DNA from 2 places in the Azospira sp. MPR-LB4 genome. Region 1 is predicted to be linked to the other one. Evidence: predicted binding sites of a transcription regulator. Region 1 holds the regulator's gene; the other holds the start of a gene.
The links. Region 1 encodes FNR, which switches genes on or off when oxygen is low (the NO sensors DNR and NnrR bind a similar motif). Its sites were predicted from a motif close to TTGANCTAGNTCAA; they were not measured.
Positions count from the first base shown of each region.

Region 1 (7,684 bases):
GACCCGGGCGGCGCCGAGATTTTCCCGGCGGTGTTCTCCGCCCTGGCGGCCGAGTTCGATCCGTCCGCAGTGGTCGGCCTGTTCGCTTCCCACCAGGACCCGGACATCATCTCCTCCCTGGCCATGTGGCTGGAATTCAATCCCAAGATGCACTGCTACACCAGCTGGCTCTGGGAGAGCTTCATTCCCCATTTCGGCGGCACCAGCGACACCTTCGTGCCCATTCCCGACGAGGGTATGGAGATCGGCCTCAACGGCCTCACCCTGACGGCGGTGCCGGCCCACTACCTGCATTCCTCCGGCAATTTCCACCTCTACGACCGCCAGGCCCGCATGTACTTCTCCGGCGACGTCGGCGCCGCCCTGCTGCCGCCCGAGGAGGCTGGCCTCTTCGTCGAGGATTTTGACCGCCACATCAAGCACGCCGAAGGCTTCCACCGTCGCTGGATGGGTTCCAACGAAGCCAAGCGCCGCTGGTGCGAGCGGGTGGCCCAGATGGAAATCGACATGCTCTGCCCCCAGCACGGCGCTATCTACCAGGGGGCCGACGTGCAGCGCTTCATCAACTGGTTCGACGAGCTGCAGGTCGGCATCCTGCGCGGCTGAGCGGCCTCTCCCGCCCTCCTGTTTCGCCCGGCGCCGGACACCTGTCCGGCGCTTTTGATTCCAGTCAAGGAGTCCTCCTGCCGGGCTGGGCAGAATCTGCCTGAACCCCAGAGAGGAAGCAGGCATGACCCCCATCCGAGACTACATGAGTGGCGACCACCGCCGCTGCGACGACCTGTTCGCGGCCGTGGAGCAGTCCCTCGCCCAACCCGACCCGGCCTTGCCGGCCCAGCTCTTCGCCGATTTCTGCCAAGCCACCCTGGCCCATTTCCAGGCGGAAGAGGAAACCCTCTTTCCCGCCTTCGAGCAGGCCACCGGCATCCGCATGGGGCCCACCCAGATGATGCGGCTGGAACATGTGCAGATGCGCAGTCTCATGGACGAGGCGCGCCAGGCCCTGGCCGCCGGCGACCAGGACGACTACCTGGGGGCGGCCGAGACCCTGCTGATCCTCATGCAGCAGCACAACCTGAAGGAAGAAAACGTCTTGTATCCCATGTGCGACGAACATCTGGCCGGGCATGCCGGTGAGCTGCTGCCCCTGCTGCAGAAGACCACCGGGAGTGCCCAGTCATGAGTGCCCGCGACGAAGCCACCCTGGTGGTGGATGCCCGCATGATGGAGCCGCCCGAACCCTTCGTGCGCACCATGGAGGGCCTGGATGAGCTGAAGGACGGGGAAAAGATGCTGCTCCTGCTCTACCGGGAGCCCCATCCCCTGTACCGCACCCTGGTGAACAACGGCTATACCTACCGTTCCCAGACCGCAGAAGACGGCACGGTGGAGATTCTCATCTGGAAGGTGGCGGCCTGAGGTCCCTGGCGCCGGCCCGTCGCCGCTGATCGTCACGCCGCCGCCCAGGACGCTTCCCATGCAAGCCATGCTGTCCTTCGACCAGGCCCCGCCCCTGGCGGCGCCCCTGCGCTTCTTCCTCAGCGCCCCCCTGTTCGCGGCGGCCGCCGGCCTGCTCCTGCTGCTCCTCGGGCCGGAGCTGCTGGCCTCCCGCTGGACCGCCGGCGCCCTGGCCTTCACCCACCTGCTGACGGCCGGCTTCATGCTGCAGACCATGGTCGGTGCCCTGCTGCAGATCCTGCCGGTGGCCACCGGCGCCGGCGTGGCCCGGCCCCTGGGCGTGGCCCGGGCGGTGCACGGCCTGCTTACCCTGGGGCTGCTGTTCCTGGTGGGGGCCTTCCTCACCTACCGCAGCGAACTGTTCCAGGGCGCCCTGTTGTGTCTCGGTGGCGGCATTCTTATCTTCCTCGTTGCCGTCGGCCGGGCCCTGGTTCAGATTCCCATGGGCAGCACCATCCAGTGGGCCCTCAAGCTGGCCGTGGCCGGCCTCGGCGTGACGGTGCTGCTGGGCCTGTCCATGCTGGTCAACCTGGCCTGGGGGCTGTCCTGGCCCCTGCTGGAAATCACCGGCATCCACCTGGCCTGGGGCCTGGTGGGCTGGGGCGTGCTGCTGCTGTCCGGCGTCGCCTACGTGGTGGTGCCCATGTTCCTCCTGACGCCGGCTTTTCCCGGCTGGCTGACCCGGCTCCTGGCGCCCCTGCTGTTCCTGCTGCTGGCCCTGTGGAGCGGCGCCGAGGCGGCCGGCTGGGGCGGCGCCCCCCTCCTGGCGGCCCTGGTGGCGGCCGGTTGCGGCACCTTTGCCCTGGCGACCCTGTGGTTGCTGGTGCGCAGCAAGCGGGCCAGGCTCGATGCCACCCAGCGCTACTGGCGGCTGGGGCTGGCCTGCGCCGTCGGCGGGGCGGCCCTGTGGGCGGTGGGGCAGCTGTGGCCGGCCCTGGGCCTGTGGCCCGGGCTGCCCCTGCTGCTGGGCATGCTCCTGCTGGTGGGCGGGTTCATGTCGGTGATCACCGGCATGCTGTACAAGATCGTGCCCTTCCTCATCTGGCTGCATCTGCAGAACGCGGGCCAGGGCCGGGTGCTGGCGCCGAACATGAAGCGCATCCTGGCCGAGAGCGCCATGGCGCGGCAGATGGCGGCCCATGCCGCTTCCCTGGCCCTGCTGCTGGCCGCCGTGGTCCGCCCCGCCTGGTTCGCCTGGCCGGCCGGACTGGCCCTGCTGCTGTCCAACCTGTGGTTGCTGGTGAACCTCTGGCGCTGCCTGCAGGTCTATCGGCGGCACCTGCGGCATATCGGCGAGCAACTCGCCACGGCTGCCTGATTTTTCGGAGATTCCATGTTCAAGGCCTTTTTCAGCGCCCCCCACCGGGTCATGTTCGCCCTCGGCGCCCTGCAGAGCCTGCTGGCGGTGCTGTTCTGGGCGGCGGACCTGGGCGGCCGCTATGCCGGACTCTATGGGGCTCCGGCCTGGGCCCTGCCCGGCATCTGGCTGCATGGGGCCCTGATGCTGTTCGGCCTGTTCCCCCCCTTCATCTTCGGCTTTCTCATGACGGCCCTGCCCAAGTGGGTGAGCGCCCCGGCCCTGACGCGGGGCCAGTACCTGCCGGCCTTCGCTCTGCTGGCAGGCGGCTGGCTGCTCTTCTGGGGCGGCCTGCTGGCGGCGCCCCTGGCCGTGTCCGGCCTGGTGGTGGCGTCCCTCGGCTGGCTGTGGGGCTTGGTCGCCCTGGCCCGGGCCGTGACCTGGCCCCAGCCCCGGGGCTTCGCACCGGACCGTTCCCACGCCTACGCGCTGCTGGCCGCCCTGGGGCTGGGCCTGGTCGCCCTCTGGGCCTATGCCTGGGGCCTGGCAGCCATGGCCGGCGACGGGGTGCGGGCCGGCATCGAGCTGGGGCTGTGGGGCTGCCTGCTGCCGGTGTTCTTCATCGTCAGCCATCGCATGCTGCCCTTCTTCACTGCAGCGGTGCTGAAGAACTACACCATCTACCGACCCATGCCCCTGCTGTGGCTGGTGCTGGCCTGTTTCCTTGGCCACGCCCTGCTGGCCCTGGTCGGCTGGCACGGAGCCCTGTGGCTGCCGGACGCCGTTGCCGCCGCCGTGGTCATCCATTTCTCCTGGAAGTGGCAGCTTCGGCGCAGCCTGGCGGTGCCCATGCTGGCCATGATCCACGGCGCCACCGTCTGGCTGGGCCTGGGGCTGGTGCTCTATGCCTGCCAGGGGCTGGCCCTGGCGCTGGGCGGCAGCTTCGGCGGCCTGGCGCCCCTGCACGCCATCAGCATCGGCTATTTTGTTTCCATGCTGCTGGGCATGGTCACCCGGGTCACCCTGGGGCATTCGGGCCGGCCCATCAACGCCGGGGATCAGACCACCTGGCCCCTGTTCTGGCTGTTCCAGAGCGTGCCCCTGCTGCGCATCGCCGGCGAGTTCCTGCCCCTGTCCGGCCCCTTCAACCTGCAGTGGCTGGCCAGCCTGGCCTGGCTGCTGGTGTTCGCCCTGTGGGTGCGGCGCCACGGCGCCATGTACCTGCGGCCCCGGCCCGACGGCCAGCCCGGCTGACGGATCGCGGAGCCATCCCATGTACCTGGCCCTCAAGCATCTGCACATCACCTGCGTCGTCCTCTCCGGCCTCGGATTCCTCCTGCGCGGATTCTGGATGCTGCAGGAGTCGCCTCGACTGCAGGGGCGCCTGCCGCGGGTGGCGCCCCATGTGGTGGATACCCTGCTGCTCGGCAGCGCCCTGGCCCTGGCCTTTCTCTCCGGCCAGTATCCCTTCGTCCAGGGCTGGCTGACGGCCAAGGTGCTGGCCCTGCTGGCCTACATCGGCTGTGGCAGCGTGGCCCTCAAGCGGGGGCGCAGCAAGGCGGTGCGGGGCATCTTTTTCGTCATGGCCCTGTCGTGTTTCGCCTATATCGTTTCCGTTGCCCTGACGCGTCATCCCGCCGGCTTCTTCGCCGGTCTGTGAAAGGAATTGCATGAGCCACAGCCTGTTGGGCGCCGCCGCCCCCAGTTTCGACGAACCCCTGGAAATGCTGGATGCCTGTCACGGTCGCATCCAGGCCCAGATCGAGACCCTGCGTCGCCTGGTGCAGCACCTGCCCCGGCACGGTGCCGACCAGGCTGCCCGGGAGGCGGCCCAGGGCGTGCTGCGCTATTTCTCCGTGGCCGCTCCCCATCACCATGCGGACGAGGAGGATGACCTCTTTCCCGCCCTGCGGGCGAGCCAGGCGGTGGCCCGGGAAGCGGCGGTGGCGGCTCAGGTGGAGGCCCTCATCGAGCGCATCCTGGCCGATCACCGGCGCATGGACCGGGCCCGGGACGAGGTGCTGGCCCGCCTGCAGGCCATCGTCGCGGCCCAGCCGGGGGAATGCAGCGAGGCCCTGCCGGCGGCCATGGTGGAAGGGCTGGCCGAGCTTTATCTGGGACACATCGATCTGGAAACCCGGGAGCTGCTGCCCCTGGGGCGGCGCCTGCTGTCCCCCGAGCAGGCGGCCGCCGTCGGCCGCAGCATGGCGGCACGGCGGGGGGCGGTGTTTCCGGAAGGGGAACAGTAGGACTGCCGGCACTCCTGGACTAAGCCCGGGCAATAATCCGGGCAATAAAAAAAGCGGCTCCGCGGAGCCGCTTTTTTGTTTGACGCTTGCCCGGGATCAGGCCGACTGGTGGGTCATCAGCTTTTTCAGGCCCGGGATGTCCAGGATGCGGATGTGCTTTTGCTGCACGGCGATCAGACCTTCTTCCTGGAAGCGGGAGAAGGCGCGGGAAACGGTTTCCAGCTTGAGGCCCAGGTAGCTGCCGATTTCTTCCCGGGTCATGCGCAGGTAGAACTCGGCGTGGGAATAGCCGCGGGCGGTGAAGCGCTGGGAGAGATTGAGGAGGAAGGCGGCCAGCCGTTCTTCCGCCCGCATGGTGCCGAGCAGCATCATGACCCCGTGGTCGCGCACGATCTCCCGGCTCATCACCTTGTGGAAGTGGTGCTGCAGGGCCACGATCTCCCGGGACAGGCCTTCCAGGCGGGGGAAGGGGATGATGCAGACTTCGCTGTCTTCCAGGGCCACCGCGTTACAGGAATGGTGTTCGGTGCTGATGCCGTCCAGGCCCAGCAGCTCGCCGGCCATCTGGAAGCCGGTGACCTGGTCGCGGCCGTCTTCCAGCAGCACGTCGGTCTTGAAGAAACCGGCGCGGATGGCGTAGATGGATTCGAAGGCCTCCCCGGCCCGGTACAGGTGGTCGCCGCGCTTGATCTTGCGGCGGGTGCTGACCAGTTCGTCCAGCTTGGACATCTCGGTCTCGTTGAGACCGTAGGGAAGACACAGTTCTTGCAGGTTACAGTTCGAGCAGGCGGTCTTGATGACCGACAGGGTAATTTCTTGGGCGCTGGTCTTCTTCAACGGCATGCTGTTCCTCGCTGGGCCAAGGGCGTTCGGATGGTGGTAACCTGCGCCGGAAGGCCCTTTGGAAGCCTTTGATCCAGGTCAACGTGCCCCAGTTCCTGCACCACGATAATAAGCCGCACCTAATGTGTGGTTCTGCAACGACTGTTTTTCAATGACATTTACCGCCAACAACCTGGTTTTCGATCCCCAGATCATCCGCCGCTTCGACGTCAATGGACCGCGCTACACGTCCTATCCGACGGCTGACCGTTTTGTCGAAGCCTTCGATGCCGAGGCCCTGAAGCTGTGGTTGGGCAAACGCAACATCGGCGGTATCAGCCGACCGCTGTCATTATACTTCCACATCCCCTTCTGTAACACCATCTGCTACTACTGCGCCTGTAACAAGATCATCACCAAGGATCACGGCCGCAGCGCCAAGTACATCAAGTACCTGGGCAAGGAGATGGCCCTGCAGGCCGAGTACCTGCTGGACGGGGATCGGGAAGTCTCCCAGCTGCACTGGGGCGGCGGCACGCCCACCTTCCTCTCCCATGAGGAAATGCACCAGCTGATGGACCTCACCCACCGCCATTTCAAGCTGGTGGATGGGGCCGAGATTTCCATCGAAGTGGATCCGCGCAAGGTGGACCGGCCCACCGTGGCCCTGCTCGGCGAGCTGGGCTTCAACCGCATGAGCCTGGGCGTCCAGGATTTCGACGAGCGGGTGCAGCAGGCCATCAATCGCATCCAGACCGAGGAAGAAACCTTCACGGTGATGGACCAGGCGCGCAAGAGCGGCTTCAAGTCCATCAGCGTGGACCTCATCTACGGCCTGCCCCACCAGACGGTGATGGGCTTCAACCGCACCCTGGAGCGGGTCCTGGCCATGGACCCGGAGCGTCTCTCCATCTACAACTATGCCCACCTGCCGGGCCTCTTCAAGCCCCAGCGGCGCATCAACGAGAGCGACCTGCCCAACGCCGACACGCGCCTGCAGCTGCTCTCCCTGGCCATCAAGAAGCTGACCGATGCCGGCTACGTCTTCATCGGCATGGACCACTTCGCCAAGCCGGACGACGAGCTGGCCGTGGCCCAGCGCCAGGGCCGGCTGCACCGCAATTTCCAGGGCTACTCCACCCATGCGGACTGCGACATGCTGTCCTTCGGCATTTCCTCCATCGCCAAGGTGGGGCCCACCTACAGCCAGAACTACCGCACCCTGGACGAGTACTACGACCGCCTGGACGCCGGCGTGCTGCCGGTGCTGCGGGGCATCGAGCTGACCGCCGACGACCTGCTGCGCCGTTCCATCATCCAGGCCCTGATGTGCCATTTCGAAATCTCCACCGAGTCCATCGAAATCGCCCACCTGATCGACTTCAAGAAGTACTTCGCCGCCGAACTGGAGGACCTGAAGGAACTGGAGCGGGGCGGGCTGGTGAAGGTGGACGACAAATGGATCACCGTGCTGCCCCCGGGACGTCTCCTGGTGCGGGCCATCTCCATGGTGTTCGACAAATATCTGCGCGCCGATCGGCAGCGCACCCGTTACAGCAAGGTCATCTGACCGGGCTACGGGATACCGCGTTTAACTTGAGGCAAGCCTCAGGGGGGAAAAGCCGGGCGCTGGGGGAAACCCCAGTGCCCGGTATAATTTTGGCCATGGCCTTTTTCACTTTCCGCACGGCGCTCCCACGTGGCTGACTCCTTCCTGCCCACCCTGCTTTCCGTCCTCCTCGTCGGCTTTCTCGGCGGCACCCACTGCATCGGCATGTGCGGCGGCATCGTCGGCGCCCTCTCTCTGGGGCAGGCCGGAGGCAGCCGCTGGTCCCTGCATCTGGCCTACAACCTGGGG
Region 1 covers NZ_CM179521.1:3,203,300-3,210,983, forward strand. Annotated here, with positions in the region: gene AC3QLZ_RS15050 (oxygen-binding di-iron domain-containing protein) at 1-606, shown strand, start outside; gene AC3QLZ_RS15055 (hemerythrin domain-containing protein) at 731-1,183, shown strand; gene AC3QLZ_RS15060 (DUF2249 domain-containing protein) at 1,180-1,419, shown strand; gene AC3QLZ_RS15065 (hypothetical protein) at 1,478-2,776, shown strand; gene AC3QLZ_RS15070 (NnrS family protein) at 2,792-4,009, shown strand; gene AC3QLZ_RS15075 (SirB2 family protein) at 4,029-4,415, shown strand; gene AC3QLZ_RS15080 (hemerythrin domain-containing protein) at 4,426-5,004, shown strand; gene fnr (fumarate/nitrate reduction transcriptional regulator Fnr) at 5,101-5,847, opposite strand; gene hemN (oxygen-independent coproporphyrinogen III oxidase) at 5,999-7,396, shown strand; gene AC3QLZ_RS15095 (sulfite exporter TauE/SafE family protein) at 7,526-7,684, shown strand, end outside.

Region 2 (7,684 bases), 1.2 Mb from region 1:
CGCATCCGTGTCCTCGTAATAGACGCGGACCGGAATGGTGAAGGCGTGGTCGGCAGGATGGCTCATGGGCGTAATTCTAGGCGGCTCGGGGCCTGGGGACGATGACAGTCTGTAACAGCCGTCCTCATTGCTCCTTGGGGGACCACAGGTCGGGCGTGGCGGCCGGGGTGCCGGGCGCCTCCAGCCCCAGGTGGCGGTAGATGGCCGGGGTGGCGATGCGGCCCCGGGGGGTGCGCTGCAGGTAGCCCTGCTGGATCAGGTAGGGTTCCAGCACGTCCTCGATGGTGTCCCGGGCCTCGCCGATGGCGGCGGCCAGGTTGTCCACCCCCACCGGACCGCCGGCGAACTTGTCGATCACGGCAGAGAGCAGCTTGCGGTCCATCAGGTCCAGGCCGCCGTGGTCCACGTCCAGCATGGAAAGGGCGGCGTCGGCCACCTCCCGGGTGATGATGCCGTCGGCCTTGACCTCGGCGTAGTCCCGCACCCGGCGCAGCAGGCGGTTGGCGATGCGGGGCGTGCCGCGGGAGCGGCGGGCGATCTCCAGGGCCCCTTCCGGCTCGATGGCCACGTTGAGCAGCTGGGCCGAGCGGGTGACGATGTGGGTCAGTTCCTGGGCGTTGTAGAACTCCAGCCGGGCGACGATGCCGAAGCGGTCCCGCAGGGGGTTGGTCAGCATGCCGGCCCGGGTGGTGGCGCCCACCAGGGTGAAGGGCGGCAGGTCCAGCTTCACCGAGCGGGCCGCCGGACCCTCGCCGATCATGATGTCGATCTGGAAATCCTCCAGGGCCGGGTAGAGGATTTCCTCCACCACCGGACTGAGACGGTGGATTTCGTCGATGAACAGCACGTCGTGTGGTTCCAGGTTGGTCAGGATGGCGGCCAGGTCGCCGGCCCGCTCCAGCACCGGTCCCGAGGTCTGGCGCAGGTTCACGCCCATCTCGGCGGCCACGATGTGGGCCAGGGTGGTCTTGCCCAGGCCCGGCGGGCCGAACAGCAGGACGTGGTCGAGGGCCTCGCTGCGCCGCTTGGCGGCGTGGATGAAGATGGAGAGCTGCTCCCGGATCTTGGCCTGACCGACGTAATCCGCCAGGCGCTTGGGCCGCAGGGCGCGCTCGATGGCTTCCTCCTGGGCCGACTTGCTCTCGGCGCCGATGAGACGGCCGGCATCGGCGTCGAAGGAGGAATCAAAGGAATCGGTTTCGATCATGGAAAGCCTGGAGTGAGCCTGGAAAGTGCGGCGGGCGAGGCCCGGTAAGCCGCCATTTTACTCCCGCCGCCCCCTCAGGGCTTGGCCAGCAGTTTGAGGGCCTGGCGGATGCCATCGGAAACGCCGCTGCCGGCGGGCAATTGCTTGAGGGCGGCGGCGGCTTCCCGCTCGTTGTAACCCAGGGCCAGCAGCGCATTGAGGATGTCCGACTGGTCGTCGTGCACCACCAGGGCCGCAGCGGCCCCGCCGCCCACCACCGGGGCCAGCTTGTCCTTCAGCTCCAGCAGCAGGCGCTCGGCAGTCTTCTTGCCGATGCCCGGCACCTTGGTCAGGCGGCCGGACTCCTGGCGGGAGATGGCCGCCGCCAGGTCGCTGACGGAAAGGCCGGAAAGAATGGCCAGGGCCATGCGGGGGCCGACGCCGGAAATCTTGATCAGCTGGCGGAAGGCGAAACGCTCCGCCTCGGTGAGGAAGCCGAAGAGAAAATGGCCGTCCTCCCGCACCACGAAGTGGGTCAGCAGGGTCACCTTGTCGCCGTTGCCCGGTAGGTTGTAGAAGGTGCTCATGGGCACATCCACCTCGTAGCCGACGCCCTGCACGTCCAGGACCACCTGGGGGGGATTCTTTTCGGCCAGGAGGCCGGTGAGTCTTCCGATCATGTTCTCTTCCTTGGATTGGGGGCTTCCATCAGGCGGCCGCCGCGCACCCGCAGGCCGGCGGTGGCGATATGGCCCAGCCCCTGGCCGCCGTGGGCGTGGGCAATGGCACAGGCCAGGGCATCGGCGGCGTCGGCAGACGGGTCGCCGGGCAGGCCGAGGAGGCGCTTGACCATGTGCTGCACCTGTTCCTTGGCCGCCTTGCCGTTGCCCACCACCGCCTGCTTCACCTGCAGGGCGGTGTACTCGCCCACCGGCAGGCCGGTGGACACCAGGGCGGTGATGGCGGCGCCGCGGGCCTGGCCCAACAGCAGGGTGGACTGGGGATTGACGTTCACAAAGACCTTTTCCACCGCCGCCTGAGCCGGACCGTGGGCGGCGACGATTTCCCGGATGCCTTGGTAGATCACCTCCAGGCGCTCCGGCAGGGTGCGGGTGTCGTCGGTGCGGATACAGCCGCTGCTGACGTAGGCCAGCTTGTTGCCCAGCTTGTCGATGAGACCGAAGCCGGTGCAACGCAGTCCCGGGTCGATGCCGAGGATGCGCACCGGCACGGGTGCGGCGGCGGCATTCGGCTTGGCGGAGACGGGGGGGATGGCGGACATGGCAGCATTCTAAGGGGGCGGACGCCGCCTGTCGCGCCCGACGGGAGCGCAGGCCCGAAATTTGACACGGGTTAAGGATTCGTCATGGACTCCCGCCCAAATTGGCAGGCATAAAAACCAATTCCCTGTGTCCACACCGTCGCAGGAGGGAGAACCATGTCACTGTTACGCAAAATCTTTGGCGATTCACCGCCGCCCCCCGCCCCCGAGGCCCCGCCCATGCCCGAGCCGGTACCGGCCACTCGCAGCGGCCCGGCGCCGGGAACCCAGATTCACTACCATCCGGCCCTGGTACACCAACTCACCGACGAGCACCTGGTGCTGCTGCAGGCCTTCGGCGCCATCCAGAGCGCCGCCGCCCAGGGCAATCTGGCGGAGGCCGCCTCGCTGCTGGAAAAATTCCGGGTACGGCTGCAGGGCCACCTGCTGACCGAGAATGTGCGCCTCTACATCTACCTGGAGCACCAGCTGGCCGGCGATCCCTCCAGCTTCGCCCTGATCCACGAGTTCCGCCAGGAGATGGACGGCATCGGCAAGGCCCTGGCTGCCTTCCTGCGCAAGTACCAGAACCTGGCCGCCGAGCCGGGGCTGGCCCCGGCCTTCGTTGATGAACTGGCCGGCGTCGGCAAGGTGCTGGTGGAGCGCATCCAGCGCGAGGAAGCGACCCTCTACCCCCTGTACACCGCCTAGGCCCGCCGCGCCAGGTACACGCCGGCCACGGCCAGCCCCATGCCCGCCAGGGCGGGGCCGGAGAGGGTTTCGCCAAAGGCGGCCCAGGCGATGAGGGCGGTGGTGGGCGGCGTCAGGTAGAACAGGCTGGCCACATTGACGGCGCTGCCGCTGCGGATGAGCACGTTGAGCAGGCTGATGGCGCCCACCGACAGCACCAGCACCAGCCACAGCAGGGCGAAGACGAAGGTGCCGCTCCAGGCGATCTCCTGGCTCTCGCTGGCGCCGGCCACCAGCAGGGTCAGCACCGCCGTCGGCAGGAACTGGATGACGGCGCCGGAACGCAGGTCGAAGGCAGGACAGAAGCGCTTCTGGTACAGGGTGCCCAGGGTGATGCCGAGCAGGGCCACCAGGGCCGGGACGATGGCCGGCAGCAGCTCGGCCAGGGGCTGGCTGCCGAACTTGCCGGAAACCACCAGACCCACGCCGCTCAGGCCCAGCACCAGACCCAGCCACTGGCGCCGGCTGACCGCCTCCCCCAGCAGCCAGCCGGCCCCCAGGGCGGTCAGCAGGGGCTGCATGCCCACCACCAGGGCGGTGATGCCGGCCGGCAGACCGCGGTGGATGGCCATGAAGACGCCGCCGAGATAGACCGCATGCAGCAGCACCCCGGAGAAGCCGATGTGCAGCCATTCCTGGCGGGTGTCAGGCCAGGAGGCGCGAAATACAAGGGCCACCGGCAGCATCAGTCCGAGCACCAGGAGATAGCGGGCGCTGAGGAAGGTCAGGGGCTCCGCATAGGGCAGGCCGTACTTGGCGCCGATGAAGCCGGTGCTCCACAGCAGCACGAAGAGAAAGGGCAGAAACTTGCGCACGAGGCCTCGCGACAAAAGAAAAAGCGGCGCCAGGCGCCGCTTTCTCGGGGGAACAAAAGCAGACCGGGCCGATTATTCGTCCATCACGGCGGAGGTGTAAACCTCCTGCACGTCGTCCAGGGACTCCAGGGCGTCGATCAGCTTCTGCATGCGCTGGGCGTCTTCCCCGGTCAGTTCGGATTCGTTCAGCGCCTTCATGGTCACTTCCGCCATCTCGGGCTTGAAGCCGGCCTTCTCCAGGGCTTCCTGCACGTTCAGCAGGTCGTTGGGCGGGGTCAGCACTTCGATGGAGCCGTCGTCGTTGGTGATGATGTCGTCGGCGCCGGCCTCGATGGCCGCATCCATGATGGCGGCCTCGTCGGCGCCGGGGGCGAACAGCATCTGGCCGCAGTGCTTGAACTGGAAGGAAACGCAGCCTTCGGTGCCCATGTTGCCGCCGTACTTGTTGAAGGCGTGGCGCACATCGGCCACGGTGCGCACCCGGTTGTCGGTGAGGCAGTCCACCATCACCGCGGCGCCGCCGATGCCGTAGCCTTCGTAGCGGATTTCCTCATAGCTGACGCCTTCCAGCTGGCCGGTGCCGCGCTTGATGGCGTTGTCGATGTTGTCCTTGGGCATGGATTCGCCCTTGGCCTTTTCCATGGCCAGGCGCAGGCGCGGATTCATGGCCGGATCGCCCCCGCCCATCTTGGCGGCGACGGTGATTTCCTTGATCAGCTTGGTGAAGACCTTGCCCCGCTTGGCGTCCTGACGGCCCTTGCGGTGCTGGATATTGGCCCATTTGGAGTGTCCGGCCATGGCTAACCTCGTAGCGAAAAACTGTTGATAGAATCGGACAATTCTAGCATAGCCACCGGACCCCACTCATGGCCCAGCCCCTTGTCATCGCCCGCCACGCCGCCACCGACCTGGCTCTCCTGCCCGCCCTGGCCAACCGCCACGGCCTCATCACCGGCGCCACCGGCACCGGCAAGACCATCACCCTGCAGGTGCTGGCGGAGCGCTTCTCCAGTATCGGCGTGCCCGTCTTCCTGGCCGACGCCAAGGGCGACCTCTCGGGCCTGGCCGCCGCCGGCAAGACCTCGCCCAAACTGGAGGAGCGGCTGCACCACCTGGGCGTCACCGACTGGACTCCGACATCCTTCCCCACCGTCTTCTGGGACGTCTTCGGCCAGCAGGGCCACCCGGTGCGGGCCACCATTTCCGACATGGGCCCCCTGCTGCTGGCCCGCCTGCTCAACCTCAACGACACCCAGAGCGGGGTGCTGCAGCTGGTGTTCAAGATCGCCGACGACCAGGGCCTGATGCTGCTGGACCTGAAGGACCTGCGGGCCATGGTGCAGCACGTGGGCGAGCACGCCAAGGAATTCACCAGCGAGTACGGCAACGTCTCCGCCGCCTCCATCGGCGCCATCCAGCGCGCCCTCCTGACCCTGGGCGAACAGGGCGGCGACAGCTTCTTCGGCGAGCCCATGCTGGACATCGCCGATCTCATGCAGACAGACAATGGCAATGGCGTGGTGAACATCCTGGCGGCGGACAAGCTGATGGGCGCGCCCCGCCTCTACGCCACCTTCCTGCTGTGGCTGCTGGCCGAACTGTTCGAGCACCTGCCGGAAGTGGGGGACCTGGAAAAGCCCAAGCTGGTGTTCTTTTTCGACGAAGCCCACCTGCTCTTCAACGAAGCCCCGCCGGCCCTGCTGGAAAAGGTGGAACAGGTGGTGCGCCTGATCCGCTCCAAGGGCGTCGGCGTGTACTTCGTCACCCAGAACCCCCTGGACATTCCCGACACCGTCCTCGGCCAGCTCGGCAACCGGGTGCAGCACGCCCTGCGCGCCTTCACCCCGCGGGACCAGAAGGCCGTCAAATCGGCCGCCCAGACCCTGCGCGCCAACCCGGCCTTCGACGCCGAAGCGGCCATCACCGAACTGGGCGTCGGCGAAGCCCTGGTCTCCTGCCTGGACGAAAAGGGCCGGCCCAATGTGGTGGAACGGGCCTTCATTCTCCCCCCCGCCTCCCGCATCGGCCCCTTGAGCGCCGAGGAGCGCCAGCAGGCCGTCCGCGATTCCGTACTCTACGGCCACTACGAACAGGCGGTGGATCGGGAATCGGCCTACGAAATCCTCAAGGGCCGCACCGCACCGCCCGCCCAGGCCCAACCGGCGCCCGTCTCCCCTGCCCCACAAGCCAATGGCGGCGGCCTTTTCGGCGGCGTGCTGGGGGATGTGCTGGGCGGCGGCCAGAGCCCCCGCGGCCGCCAGAGCGACTCCGTCCTCACCACCGTCGCCAAGAGCGCCGCCCGCGCCATCGGCTCCCAGATCGGCCGGGAGATCATCCGCGGGGTGCTGGGGTCGATTCTGGGCGGTAGCGGCAGCCGGCGGCGTTAACCCGGCAGGAAGCGTTCCAGCAGGGCGTTGAGGAAGCGCCGGCCCCGCTCGGTCGGGGCGATGCAGTCCGGCGCCAGGGTCAGCAGCCCTTCCCGGGCCGCCTTTTCCAGCTCGCCCCGCACCAGCAGCAGGGGCAGGCCGGTGCGCTGCTCGAAGAGGGCCGGATCGAAGCCCTGGTTGAGGCGCAGGGCGTTCATGAGGAATTCGAAGGGCAGCTCGTCCGCCCCCACGCCGTGCTGCTCCTGTACCGGCTGGCCGGCGGCCACCTGCTCCAGGTACTGCTTGGGCTGTTTCCAGCGCATCTGGCGTTGCACCGAGAAGCCGCTGTGGTCCGGCAGGGTCAGCTTGCCATGGGCGCCGGCGCCGATGCCCAGGTAGTCGCCGAAGGTCCAGTAGTTGAGGTTGTGCCGGCACTGATAACCGGGCCGGGCGAAGGCCGAGGTTTCGTAATGCACATAGCCGGCGGCGGCCAGGCAGGCCTCGATGGCGTCCTGCATGTCGGCGCAGGTGTCGCCCTCGGGCAGCTGGGGCGGCCGGGCGGCAAAGAGGGTATTGGGCTCCAGGGTCAGCTGGTAGCAGGAAAGATGGGGCGGCGCAAAGGAGAGGGCCGTCTCCAGGTCTGCCATCGCTTCGGCCTGGGACTGCTGGGGCAGGCCGTACATCAGGTCCAGGTTGAAGCGCTCGAAGTGGGTTTTGGCCAGCTCGATGGCAGCCCTGGCCTCGGCGCTGTCGTGGATGCGCCCCAGGGCCTCAAGGTGCCGGTCGTTGAAGCTCTGGATGCCGAGGGACAGACGATTCACCCCGGCGGCCCGGAAGGCGGCGAACTTGCCCGCCTCGGCGGTGCCCGGGTTGGCCTCCAGGGTCACCTCCGCCTCGGGCAGCAGAGGCAGGCGCATGCGCACCGCGTTCAGCAGTTCGTGCAGGGCCTCGCCGGAGAGCAGGCTGGGGGTGCCCCCACCGATGAAGATGGAAGAGACCTTGCGCCCCCATACCGAGGGCAGGGCGCTCTCCAGGTCGGCGATAAGGGCCGCCACATAGGCCGCCTCGTCGTTTTCCGGACGGGCCTCATGGGAATTGAAATCGCAATAGGGGCACTTCTTCACGCACCAGGGCACGTGGATGTAGAGCGACAGGGGCGGCGGACTGGTGAAGTGCAGGGGACTGCCGCCAGCGCGGGTGCTGCCGGCGACGGCGATGGGAATGATGCGGGAGGAAGGGTGGGAACGGGACGACACGAAAGAAAACCTTTCCGCCCGCAGGCGGCATGATGCGATGGCTGGACGAA
Region 2 covers NZ_CM179521.1:1,983,819-1,991,502, forward strand. Annotated here, with positions in the region: gene ybgC (tol-pal system-associated acyl-CoA thioesterase) at 1-66, opposite strand, end outside; gene ruvB (Holliday junction branch migration DNA helicase RuvB) at 125-1,207, opposite strand; gene ruvA (Holliday junction branch migration protein RuvA) at 1,282-1,866, opposite strand; gene ruvC (crossover junction endodeoxyribonuclease RuvC) at 1,863-2,468, opposite strand; gene AC3QLZ_RS09310 (hemerythrin domain-containing protein) at 2,625-3,158, shown strand; gene AC3QLZ_RS09315 (DMT family transporter) at 3,155-4,012, opposite strand; gene AC3QLZ_RS09320 (YebC/PmpR family DNA-binding transcriptional regulator) at 4,085-4,810, opposite strand; gene AC3QLZ_RS09325 (helicase HerA-like domain-containing protein) at 4,879-6,399, shown strand; gene hemW (radical SAM family heme chaperone HemW) at 6,396-7,634, opposite strand.
Region 2: a site for FNR is predicted at 2,530-2,543, ahead of AC3QLZ_RS09310 (hemerythrin domain-containing protein). Genes of this name have one in related genera too.